Regions from separate parts of the Rhizobium sp. RHZ02 genome, predicted to be linked through region 3. Evidence: predicted binding sites of a transcription regulator. Region 3 holds the regulator's gene; each other region holds the start of a gene.
The links. Region 3 encodes LexA, which represses DNA repair genes until DNA is damaged. Its sites were predicted from a motif close to TGTTCNNNNTGTGTTCNG; they were not measured.
Positions count from the first base shown of each region.

Region 1: a site for LexA is predicted at 2,165-2,182, ahead of IB244_RS15005 (ribonuclease T2 family protein). Genes of this name have one in related genera too.
Region 2: a site for LexA is predicted at 2,024-2,041, ahead of IB244_RS15305 (ATP-dependent helicase). Genes of this name have one in related genera too.

Region 1 covers NZ_JACUZX010000008.1:124,667-128,813, forward strand. The annotation lists gene IB244_RS14990 (CaiB/BaiF CoA transferase family protein) at 1-116, opposite strand, end outside; gene IB244_RS14995 (DMT family transporter) at 135-1,091, opposite strand; gene IB244_RS15000 (alpha/beta hydrolase) at 1,108-2,037, opposite strand; gene IB244_RS15005 (ribonuclease T2 family protein) at 2,196-2,930, shown strand; gene ettA (energy-dependent translational throttle protein EttA) at 3,140-4,147, shown strand, end outside.
Region 2 covers NZ_JACUZX010000008.1:192,158-196,304, reverse strand. The annotation lists gene IB244_RS15315 (efflux RND transporter permease subunit) at 1-513, opposite strand, end outside; gene IB244_RS15310 (efflux RND transporter periplasmic adaptor subunit) at 510-1,676, opposite strand; gene IB244_RS15305 (ATP-dependent helicase) at 2,084-4,147, shown strand, end outside.
Region 3 covers NZ_JACUZX010000030.1:48,327-52,473, forward strand. The annotation lists gene IB244_RS27530 (methyl-accepting chemotaxis protein) at 1-40, shown strand, start outside; gene kdsA (3-deoxy-8-phosphooctulonate synthase) at 61-906, opposite strand; gene IB244_RS27540 (VOC family protein) at 903-1,787, opposite strand; gene lexA (transcriptional repressor LexA) at 1,987-2,703, shown strand; gene IB244_RS27550 (hypothetical protein) at 2,684-3,091, opposite strand; gene IB244_RS27555 (hypothetical protein) at 3,158-3,418, opposite strand; gene IB244_RS27560 (ComEC/Rec2 family competence protein) at 3,409-3,765, opposite strand.

The DNA.
Region 1 (4,147 bases), on a different contig from region 3:
ACGTCGGCACCGAGATCGGCCAGCATCTGGCCCGCCCATGGCCCGGCAAGCACTCGCGCAAGCTCGATGACGCGTATGCCTGATAGCGGCGGTTTTTGGAGCTGATTGTCTGTCATGTTCCTCCCACGATCAGATCAGGGCGCCAGGGCCGATTGAGGTGTATCGGATACGGGCTTCGATGCAAAGCGGCGCTCGCGCCAGATGATGTACAAGCCCGATGCGATAATGATCAGGATACCGACCCACTTGAGCGCATCCGGAAAGTCATCGAATACGAGCCAGGCGAAAAAGGTCGCCGACACGATCTCGAAATACTGCAGTGGTGCCAAAATGGAGGCAGGTGCTGCACGATAGGCATAGACGCCGAAGATGCCGGCAATGGCCGCCGTGACACCGACGCCGACCAGATAGAAGTAGCCCCGGCCATCCGGCATCACCGCGTCGAAGATGTCGGAACCTGTGCCGCTGCCAAAGGCAAGCAGGATCGCGCAGAACAGCAGACCCCAGATGCCCATCTGAAGCTGCATCGCCCACGGATCTTCTCGGTGCGAAAGCACGCGGGTCATCAAGGCGAAGATGGCGATGCAGAAAGCGCTGACGACGGGCAGAAGCGCGACGTAGCCGACCTCTTGAAAGCTCGGCTGGATAATCAGCATCGCGCCGAAGAAGCCGACGCCGCAGGCAATGTAGCGGCGCCAGCCGATCGTCTCCTTGAGGAAGATACTGCTCAGGATCGTCAATATGATCGGCTCGACGAAGAAAATCGCGATGGCGTCAGCAACCGGCATGAACTTCAGCGTCGTAACAAAGGAGACCATGGAAATGGTAATGATGGCGCCTCGGATGGCGTGAAAGATATTGGCTCGCCAGGAGAAGGTCTTCCAGCTTCCTCGCCAGACAACGATCGGTAACATGCAGAGAGCCTGCACCACAAAGCGGGCGGCGGTGATTTCCGCTGCAGGAATCGTAGCGATCGCGAGCTTGGAAAAGATGTCGATGATCGGGGACACCAGCACCGACAGGAACATCAGGAGAATGCCGGTCGAAACCTCCGAAGCGGAGGCAGAACGGGACGAAATGCCATTGCTCATCGCGAAACCCTTCAGTTCAGGATCTTGCGATCGCTTCGTCGCACCAGTCGGCGAATGCGGCGATGGCCGCGTCCGCTCCAATTTCATTCAGCGTTTCGTGGCGCATGTCCTGATATATCTGTGTCCTGATACGGGAGAAGCCGTGAGCTTTCAAATGCTTTGACAGCCAGATCACCGCTTTTCCGTTATCTGTTGCCGGATCCTGTCCGCCACCGACAAGGTGGATCGGCGTGTGCTTCGGCAGCCGGTCCAGTTGCGCCTCTTGTGGTGCGCGAAACGTCATCTCGAAAATATCGAGCCAGAGCGACACGGAAGCATCGAAGCCACACAGAGGGTCAGCAATGTATTTGTCGACCTCAACAGGATCGCGGCTTAGCCAGTCGAACTCGGTTTGACGGTTGGCAATGGACTTCCCCCAGGTGCCGAAGGTGAGCTTCGGTAGGATGCCGCTTGGAACATCGGAGCCCTTAAGGGCTCGTTCTGCCAACAGGACCGCCTGGGCGGCCCGTCCCGATAGGCCCGGGTTGAAATTCGAATTCCAGACGGCAATGGCGTCATATTTCTCCGGATAGGTGATCGCCGCGTTGAGCGCGATGAGCCCGCCCATCGAGTGCCCGAAGAGGATGACGGGGAGGCCGGGATATTGCTTTACGGCAAGCTCGCGGACAGAGCCGACATCGTCGATAACCTGTCGCATGCCGTTGCGGCGGGAAAAACGCCCGATTGGCGCATCCGGGCCAGTCGTTTCGCCGTGCCCACGGTGATCGAAGGCGAACACATGGTAGCCGCGGGCTGCCATCGCTGCCGCAAAACGGGAGTAACGTCTGGAATGCTCGGCCAGCCCATGAGACACAAGGAGAATTCCGCGTGCCTCGGATTGCGCCGGCTCATGATGAAAGGCGAGTGAAGCGTCCGCCGTTTCAAGGCGTTGCGTTTCTGCGAACATCATATCCTCCCGTTGCCGGGAGAAGACCAGATCGGCCGTGAAAAGCAACACGCCCAGATATTTATGCCAAGGGATTTTTCGTACCCTACGGATTGAGGGTTGTGAAAACAAACGCGGCGTGATTTCCTGTTCATGAATTGTTCTTTGTGGGGGTGAGAATGAGCAATCCATTTCTGCGCATGGCTGTAGTCTTGATAGGAATTGCGGCCGCTGGCGTTGCGGGAGCCCAGGACGGCGGCGGAAGGACGCGCTTCATTCTGGCGGCCAGCTGGCAACCCGCGTTCTGTGAAACCAACCAGCGCAAGCCGGAATGCCGCAGCCAGACCAGGGAGAGGTTTGACGCGACCAATTTTTCGCTGCACGGGCTCTGGCCGATGCGGAAGGACTATTGCGACGTCTCTGGTACCCTGCGGAGCGCCGACAAGGACGGCGAGTGGGGGAGGCTGCCTGAGGTAGAGCTTTCGGCGGAGACCAAGACAGCCCTCGATAAGGCGATGCCCGGTACGCAATCCGGCCTGGAGCGGCATGAGTGGACCAAGCACGGCACCTGCACGAAGATGAGCGCCGACGACTATTTCAGCGCGTCGGTTCGGTTGATCAACGAGCTGAACGCCTCGGCAGTCCGCGATCTGTTCGCGACCAATATCGGCAAGCCACTGACGGCGGAGGCGATCAAGGCGGCTTTCGACAAGAGCTTCGGCCCCGGTGCCGGCGATCGCGTCAAGATGAGCTGCCGACGGGCCAGCGGAGGCCGCGTTATCAGCGAACTTACTATCGGGCTGTCGGAGGGCGCGACATCGAACGAGCAAGCAAGCCTTCGTGACCTTATCCAGGGGGCAGGGCGGACGTCGTTCGGCTGCAATGAGGGCGTCGTGGACGCTGCAGGGTTCTGAGACTGCCTCTCATCGAAAACGAGCCTTCGTCCGTCCACGCGCCGCGACTAGCTGCGCCTTGATCATGCGACGCTACGGTAGAGGAGCGTGCCGAGTTCGGCTATGAATGCTGCAAAAGCCTCTGGTTTTTGGCCGCCGCGCGTTGCTCCTTGGCCCCAATTCGCCTAAATAGCGGCAAAACTCAAATTCCCGCGCGGAGCGAATTATCTATGGCACGTCAGTTCATCTACCATATGGCCGGCCTCAACAAGGCGTACGGCAACAAGAAGGTGTTGGAAAATATCCACCTTTCTTTCTATCCGGATGCCAAGATCGGTATCCTCGGCCCGAACGGTGCTGGTAAGTCGACCGTTCTGCGCATCATGGCAGGCCTCGACAAGGAATATACCGGCGAGGCGTGGCTCGCCGAAGGCGCTACCCTTGGCTACCTCGCGCAGGAGCCGCAACTCGATGCGTCGAAGACGGTCCTTGAGAACGTCATGGAAGGCGTTGCGCCGAAGAAGGCGATCCTCGATCGCTACAACGAGTTGATGATGAACTATTCCGACGAGACCGCGGAAGAGGGCGCCAAGCTCCAGGACGTCATTGACAGCCAGAATCTCTGGGACCTTGAAAGCCAGGTCGAAATGGCCATGGACGCGCTGCGCTGCCCGCCAGGCGACTCTTCGGTCGAGAAGCTCTCCGGCGGCGAAAAGCGCCGCGTGGCGCTCTGCCGCCTGTTGTTGGCGCAGCCCGACCTGCTGCTGCTCGACGAACCAACCAACCACCTCGACGCCGAGACGATTGCCTGGCTTGAAAAACATTTGCGCCAATACCCCGGCTCGGTCCTGATGATCACCCACGATCGCTACTTCCTCGACAACGTCACGGGCTGGATCCTCGAACTCGACCGTGGTCGCGGTATCCCCTACGAGGGCAACTACTCCGCCTATCTTCAATCGAAGGCCAAGCGCATGCAGCAGGAGGGCCGCGAAGAGGCCTCCCGCCAGAAGGCGATCAGCCGCGAGCAGGAATGGATGGCCGCCAGCCCGAAGGCCCGCCAGGCAAAGTCCAAGGCGCGTATCCGTGCCTATGACGAGTTGGTCGCGGCGGCAGAGGCCCGTCGCCCCGGCGATGCGCAGATCGTCATCCCGGTCGGCGAGCGCCTTGGCCAGGTGGTCATCGAAGCCGAGAACCTCACCAAGGGCTACGGCGATACCGTGCTCATCGAGAACCTC
Region 2 (4,147 bases), on a different contig from region 3:
GACGAGAAGCGTCAGATCGTCCATGTTCAGTTTCGACGACGTAACGGCAAGACGCATGATCGGCTGAGAGTCGGAATCCGCCTTGACGATCTGCGGCGCATCCGCCTCTTCGGGAAGACGGTCGGCAATACGGCCGATGGCATCTCGCACGTCGTTTGCCGCTACCGCGAGATCGACGGAGTCAGAGAATTCGAGCGTCACCCGGCTCTGGCCGAACTGAGAACTGGAGGAAATGGATTTGAGGCCGCTGACGCGTGCGGCAGCGCCCTCGATCACCTTCGTCAGTTCCTGGTCGATAGTCTGTGGCGAGGCACCGTCGAAAGTCGTGCGCACCGTCACCACGGGTCGGTCGACATCGGGCAGTTCGCGCACTTCGATCCCGGCATAGGCTGCAAGGCCGGCAACGATCATCAGGGCGTTGAAGACAAGCGCAAGGATCGGGCGCCTGACAAACAGCGCGGTGAAGGTCTGTTTGCCGGAAGCCGGCTTCTCCTGCATCTCGGTCACGGTCATTGCGTGACTGGCTCCGAATTCGACGCCACTTCGCCGGCCACCCGTACCGCGCCACCTTCACGGACACGCTGCAGCCCTTCGGTGACGATTGCATCGCCATCGTCCAGATCGGCCTTGACGAGAATATAGTCGGGATTGCGCTGCACGATGCTGACACGCACCTTGCCGGACTTGCGGTCGACGACCTGCCAGACGAACGCGCCTTGCGAATCCCACTGGACTGAGAGCGGATCGACCGCGGGATACTGGTCGCCGCCAAACCGCATCCCGACATTGAACGACATGCCGGCGCGCAGTTCGTCCGATGCGTTGTCGATCCGGGCCCGCACGCGCATTGTCCGGCTGGCGGCGTCAATGCGGTTGTCGATTGCCTCGACCGCGCCCGAGAATACCCGACCTGGCCGTGCCACCGACGTTGCCTCCACGGGCTGGCCGACCGTGATCGTGTTGGCGAAGCGTTCCGGCACCCAGTAGTCGACCAGGATTTCGGTCCGGTCGTCGAGGGTCGCGACCGGTGTCGTCGTCGAAACGTTGTCGCCGACGTTGACCGGGATGATGCCGACAATGCCATCGATCGGCGCGACAATGCTGCGACGCTCGAGATTGAGTTCGGCGGCCTGCAGTTGAAGGCGTGCGCCTTGCTCGGCGATTTCGGCATCGAAGACATCCATGCGCGACACGCTGGATTTGATGTTGTGGTAGAGGCTGGATTTCTCGACGGCGCTTTTCAGCGCCACATCGGCCTGACCGCGAGCGATGACCTGCTCTTCGCTGTCTAGCTTTGCAAGCACCTGCCCCTTGGTGATCCTGTCGCCCGACTTGATCAGGATCTCGCGAATTGTCCCGCTTGCCTGCGGCATCACCACCACGGAGCGGATGGCGTCGCCCGTGCCGATGGCACTCAGCCGATCATTGACGACACCACGAACGACGGCCTGCGTGGCGACCAGAACGGGCGCGTTTGCTCCGCCGCTGCGACGTCTCGATTGCCCTTCCTCGCTCCCCACCGGCTTCGGTACAGCCTCACCGGGCGCCAGCTTTGAAACCTCTGAAAAGCCGGCCTTCCGTAGCGTCTCGCCAGCCCCTGGCACGAAGAAAACCCATCCAGCAAAGCCGGCCGCAATCACGACAAGGCAAACTATAAACTGCTTCCAAAATGGCATTCACGTCTCCAGAGGGACTCGAGGCTAGTCCAGGGTCTATCGAAAGAGGCGTTCGCAGGACAAATTGCCGCGCGTCTGCGACAATATTGTCTCTTTGCCGATCACCAGCAAGCGAATTGGTCCGGCATTACTGAATTGTAATTCAAGACTGAGTTACTGTCAGGCAACTCTCGACCGCCGCCTGCCGTGTTGTAGAATTTCATCGTCAACGTCAAATGACGGTTTTGTTTTCTGAGTTTTATTGACGATGTTTGCGCGCGACCGAGCCCGCCCTTACAGCGCACTGGGCAATTCCCGGGCAGGCCTGCTCGAATGCACTGCATAAGCTGAGGACAGCGGGTGCGGGGCGGAATGAAAGCAGAACATCTTTTCTGGTCTTTCGATCCCGAATCACTACATTACGCGCCATGAGCAATAGTTTCGACGATATCCCCTTCTTCGATGAAGAGCCGGGCGAGCCGCCGCGCAAGCAGCCGACCCCTGCCGCTCCAGCCGCCGGAGGGCTCGCCGCCCGTGCCATGGCAGCTCGCGATGGCGGCAGGCGCCCCGATTATCTTTCCGGCCTGAACCCTGAACAGACCGAAGCCGTCGAGACACTGGAAGGCCCCGTACTCGTGCTCGCCGGTGCGGGCACCGGCAAGACGCGCGTGTTGACGACGCGCATCGCCCATATCCTGAACACTGGACGCGCTTTCCCCTCGCAGATCCTTGCCGTGACCTTCACCAACAAGGCCGCCCGCGAGATGAAGGAACGTATTGCCGTGCTCGTCGGCGGCGCCGTCGAGGGCATGCCCTGGCTCGGCACCTTTCACTCGATCGGCGTCAAGCTTCTGCGCCGCCATGCCGAACTCGTAAACCTGCGCTCCGACTTCACGATCCTCGACACCGATGATGTCGTCCGGCTGATCAAGCAGCTGATCCAGGCGGAAGGCCTCGATGACAAGCGCTGGCCTGCCAAGCAGTTCGCCGGAATGATCGATGGCTGGAAGAACAAGGGCCTCGGCCCTGGCGACATTCCCGAGGGCGACGCCCGCGCCTTTGCCAACGGCAAGGGCCGCGAACTCTACTTTGCCTATCAGCAACGGCTCTCGACGCTGAACGCCTGCGATTTCGGCGATCTCCTGATGCACCCGATCGCGATCTTCCGGAAAAACCCGGATCTTCTCAAGGAGTATCACGGCCGCTTCCGCTACATCCTTGTCGACGAGTATCAGGACACCAACACAGCCCAGTACATGTGGTTGCGGCTGCTTGCCCAGCGCCCGAAGGGCGAGCCGCAGAACGTCTGCTGCGTCGGCGACGACGACCAGTCGATCTATGGCTGGCGCGGTGCCGAGGTGGACAACATCCTCCGCTTCGAGAAGGACTTCCCGGGCGCCAAGGTCATCAAGCTGGAGCGCAACTATCGTTCGACGGCGCATATCCTTGGCGCCGCCGGCCACCTGATCGCTCACAATGAAGGCCGCCTCGGCAAGACGCTTTTCACCGACCGCAGCGACCCCGATGACATCAAGGTCCAGGTGCACGCATCCTGGGATTCAGAGGTGGAAGCCAGGGAAATCGGCGAGGAGATCGAGCAACTTCAACGCGGCGGCGCCAATGGAAAGCGGCATTTGCTCAACGACATGGCGATCCTCGTGCGCGCCTCATTCCAGATGCGCGAGTTCGAAGACCGCTTCGTGACGCTCGGCCTCAACTACCGAGTCATCGGCGGCCCGCGCTTCTACGAGCGCCTCGAAATCCGCGATGCCATGGCCTACTTCCGCCTCGTCGCCCAGCCTGCCGACGACCTCGCCTTCGAGCGCATCATCAACACCCCGAAGCGCGGTCTTGGCGATACGACGGTGCGCGCCCTCCACGATTATGCCCGCGCCCGCGACATTCCGATGCTGGCCGCAGCCGCCGACATGATCGAAACCGACGAGCTGAAGCCGAAGGCGCGCAAAGCTCTCTTCGACGTCGTCCAATCATTCCGCCGCTGGCAGGAAATGCTGGAAAACACCCAGCACACTGAGCTTGCCGAGCAGATCCTTGAAGAGTCGGGTTACACCGACATGTGGAAGAACGATAAGTCGGCGGACGCGCCGACCCGCCTCGAAAACCTGAAGGAACTCATTCGCTCGATGGAGAGCTTCGAGTCGATGCGTGGTTTCCTCGAGCACGTCGCGCTTGTCATGGACGCCGAGCAGAACGAAAACCTCGACGCCGTCTCGATCATGACGTTGCATTCCGCCAAGGGCCTGGAGTTCGATACCGTCTTCCTGCCGGGCTGGGAGGAAGGCCTGTTCCCGCACCAACGTTCACTGGACGAAAGCGGCCGCGCCGGCCTCGAGGAAGAACGCCGCCTTGCCTATGTCGGCATCACCCGCGCCAAGCGCCGCTGCCACATCTGGTTCGTCTCCAACCGGCGCATCCACGGTCTCTGGCAGTCGACCATCCCTTCGCGGTTCCTCGACGAACTGCCGGAAATG
Region 3 (4,147 bases):
GGCATATCCCACAAAGACGAGGTTGGCGCTCGCCGGTTGACGGCGTGCACGTCCATCCATTTATCCCGCCTTGGCAATCGCATCGAAGGCCAGCAGCTTTTCGAGAAGCCGCGGCATATCCCGCAGATAGACCATGTTGGGACCATCCGAAGGCGCATTGTCAGGATCTTCGTGGGTTTCCACGAATACGCCAGCGACGCCGACGGCGACCGCCGCACGCGCGAGCGTCTCCACGAACTCGCGCTGCCCTCCGCTCGAACCGCCCTGCCCGCCCGGCTGCTGGACCGAATGCGTGGCGTCGAAGACCACGGGGGCGCCCATCGCCGCCATGATAGGCAGCGATCGCATGTCGGAGACCAGCGTATTGTAGCCGAAGGAAGCACCGCGTTCGCAAAGCAAGATGTTCGGATTTCCGCTCGAATTCAGCTTGTTGAGGACGTTCTTCATGTCCCAGGGCGCGAGGAACTGCCCCTTCTTGACGTTGATGACGCGGCCGGTCTTGGCGGCGGCAACGAGCAGGTCGGTCTGACGGCTGAGGAAAGCTGGGATCTGCAGGATGTCGACGACGGTGGACACCTCGGCACACTGCTCTTCGGTATGAATGTCGGTCAGGACAGGAAAGCCGTATTCCCTCTTGAGATCGGCGAACACTTCAAGCGCCGTTTCGAGGCCGATACCGCGCTGCGCTGACAGCGACGTCCGGTTCGCCTTGTCAAAGGAGGACTTGTAGACGAGGCCGAGACCAAGCTTGTCGCAGAGTTCCTTCAGCACACCGGCGACCATGAAGGCATGCTCGCGGCTCTCCATCTGACAAGGCCCGGCAATCAGCGACAGCTTGCCGGAATTCGAAAAGGTGACGCGGCCGGCGCCTTCGCCGACCACGACTTCGGAATTTGTCTGGCTCATCGTTTCTCCTCGAAGGCGAAGAGAGCGCCCTGTCCGGGCGCGGCCTTCACCAGAATTCGATTGTTCTTGCGCGTATAGGTCATCCCGTTAGCAGCCAATTGCGCTTCTGTCACGGCGAGATCGCCTACTTTGAAAACGATGGCAACACCACGCAGACCGCGATCGTCGGAAGGCGCAGGGATGTCGAAGTAGGCGTCCAGTCCATCCGGGGAGAGAACACTCACTCTGGCATTCGGAGTTGTCACACTCACACCGAAGGCCTCATTGGTCGTTCCCAAGCTGTGGGCGGCGGCGCGCAGGAATGGTCCAAACGCCTTGGGGTCGGGTGCCCCAAGCACGATCTCTGCGATCCCAACCACCCCATTTGCATGCACTTGCAGGGCTTTCCGGTCGGCTGGCAGCGGGTTGACACGTTGGCATGTGAAGAAAAAGAAATCTGGAGCGCGCAGGTCAACTGCAAAGGCGAGCTTAAATGCAGCCGTCACCTCCGAGCCATCGGGCATCTTCATCGGCCGCTCGAACTGCAGCATCTCGCCGCCATTGATCTTTTCGGACAGAAACCGGGCATGGTCGCGATCGGCATCCGCCGTCGCAAAGACCACGGCAGACAGCCCATCGTCTCCACATCGGAATCGAAAGGCACGGTCCCGCGCGGTGAAGACATTGCCTTTCTGCGCCGAAGCTTCATGCAGTTCGGCATTGGCGACCCCGAGAGGCTCCAGATAAGTTTCGTCGGCGAAGAATATGCAGGCATTCTCGGTCCCAAACGGGTGCCGGGCGTCGGGCGCGACGGTGAATCCCAGCTTTCCGAGACGCTCGCGCGAGAGCCTGATATTTGGAACCGGCAGCACGATGTGGTCCAGCGGATGTGCTTCGCTCATGGCAACTTCTCCGGAATTTGCGAAGATGTGCGCCGGGCAACAGGACAATGCAACCCCCTTCTACGCTTTCGGTCAAATGAGACGCAAAAACTCAGCAAGTTGCAGGCAAGATTTACGAAAATTTAGGTACTTGCGGAACACATATGGAACATATAGTGTCTGTTCTGGCTTTGTTTCACGACTCTGGGGTTCAACTTCGATGCTGACGCGCAAGCAACAGGAGCTTCTTCTCTTCATTCACGAGCGAATGAAGGAGTCCGGTGTCCCCCCTTCTTTTGATGAAATGAAGGATGCCTTGGACCTCGCGTCGAAGTCAGGCATCCACCGCCTGATTACCGCGCTGGAGGAACGGGGCTTCATTCGCCGACTGCCGAATCGAGCCCGCGCTCTGGAAGTCATCAAACTGCCCGAGGCATATAACCCGAGCCTGCAGCCCCGCCGCGGTTTTTCGCCGAGCGTTATCGAAGGCAGCCTCGGCAAACCACAGCCAGTTGTGGCGCCGAAGCCAGCGCCGCAGGCTGACAACGGCGGTCCTGCCTCTGTACCGGTCATGGGACGGATTGCTGCCGGCGTACCGATTTCGGCAATTCAGAACAATACCCATGACATCACGGTTCCGGCGGACATGCTTGGCCCAGGCGAGCACTATGCGCTTGAGGTCAAGGGCGACTCGATGATCGAGGCCGGCATCTTTGATGGCGACACGGTAATCATCCGCAACGGCAGCACCGCCAATGCCGGCGACATCGTTGTTGCGCTTGTCGATGATGAGGAAGCGACGCTCAAGCGCTTCCGCCGGAAAGGCGCCTCCATCGCACTTGAGGCGGCAAACCCGGCTTACGAGACGCGCATTTTCGGGCCTGACCGTGTCAAGGTCCAGGGCAAGCTTGTCGGCCTCATTCGCCGCTATCATTGAAGGCAAGCGGCTCGCCGTCAAAGGTGCCGCTTCGCCAATTATACGCCCGATGGCGGATCCAAGGGCGGTCGGGCCTCGTATAGGCCGTCGTGACGACGGAGCTACCTTGATCGTCGATCCTTACCTCAGCGGCACCAAAGCGACGCAAGGTTTCGCCGGTGAACAAAAGTGCGCCCGACCGGCACCCCGTCGTGCGGAGGCGAGCGGGTGTCACGACGATATCGGCCGTATCGCAGGCAGCGCCGAAGTAAGCGGGATTTTCGACGATCGTCACGACGTAGCCGCTATCGTGCGTGGCTGTGCACCAGGCGCCTTTCAGGCATACAAATCGGTTCTCAGCGCTCGTCGCAGCCTGACGTAACGCATCGCGGGCATTGCGCAATTCCACGGCAGATAACCTCTCCGATCTGCCTTGACTGTCCCGCCGCCTGATAGCGTTGACACCCTCCAACAATTACGTTGGTTGATCTAGCTCCGCGGCGAGCGCCATTCGCCATTGGTCGAAAATGAAGTCAGGCGGATGCGGCCGGTTCGGTGCAAGGACTTGTCCTCTCACAATCGCGACGAGATTGCCGTCTTCGGCAATGACCATGTCGGGCGGCGGCTCGCTCGGCGCAACCACAACAAGCACTGTTGCCAGCCCCGCAATGCCAGCGCCGAGGTAGCGGATCTTGGTGCGCAGAAGGGCAAGTAAGAGGAACCCTGCTACCGCCACAGGAAAATACCAACCCGGCAATCTGCCGATATCGATATTGCCGCCCAGGTCGAGACCATCTGGGCAATGGCGATCACGATGTCGAGCCCGAAACCGGCAATTTTCCATGGAATGACGTCGAGGCCAAAAGGTGTCAGCAGCATAGCGAGCATGCCCATCGGCATCACCACGAAAGAGACCACCGGCATGGCCATGAGATTTGCCGGCAGACCATAAGCGCTGAGCCGGTGGAAGTGCTCGACGGCGAAAAGCGCGGTCGAGAAGCCGCCGATCATCGCGGTCAGCAGGATGCCACCAAAGAAGCATATGATGAAAACGACGGGCGTTACTGCGGCGACCTGCAGCAAGGGATGTTCGTGCGGCGGCCTTCTTGACCAGATCGCGTAAACCGGCGACGAGGGCAAGCGTCGCCGCAAACGACATCCGGAGCTCGGCCGGGGGCACTTCCAAGCACGAACCAGAGGATCGCGCCCGCCCCAGCGAAGACGGACGAAACCAGGAAGAACCGCGCATGCTCTATCTCCGTTGCCACGGCGAGACGAAGCCACACGGTACAACGATCCGACGCAGTCCTTATCCGTGTCGGCCACGGCACGAAGGATTGCGTCTGGAAAGTTAGCGGAGGTTCCGCAGGAACTCGTGGCACGAGAAAAGAAGGCTGTGGCGCGCGCCCAAACGCGTCCGCGCCGGGTGTGGCTTCCCTCACCTCCAATGGCCTCAACCCCGGCA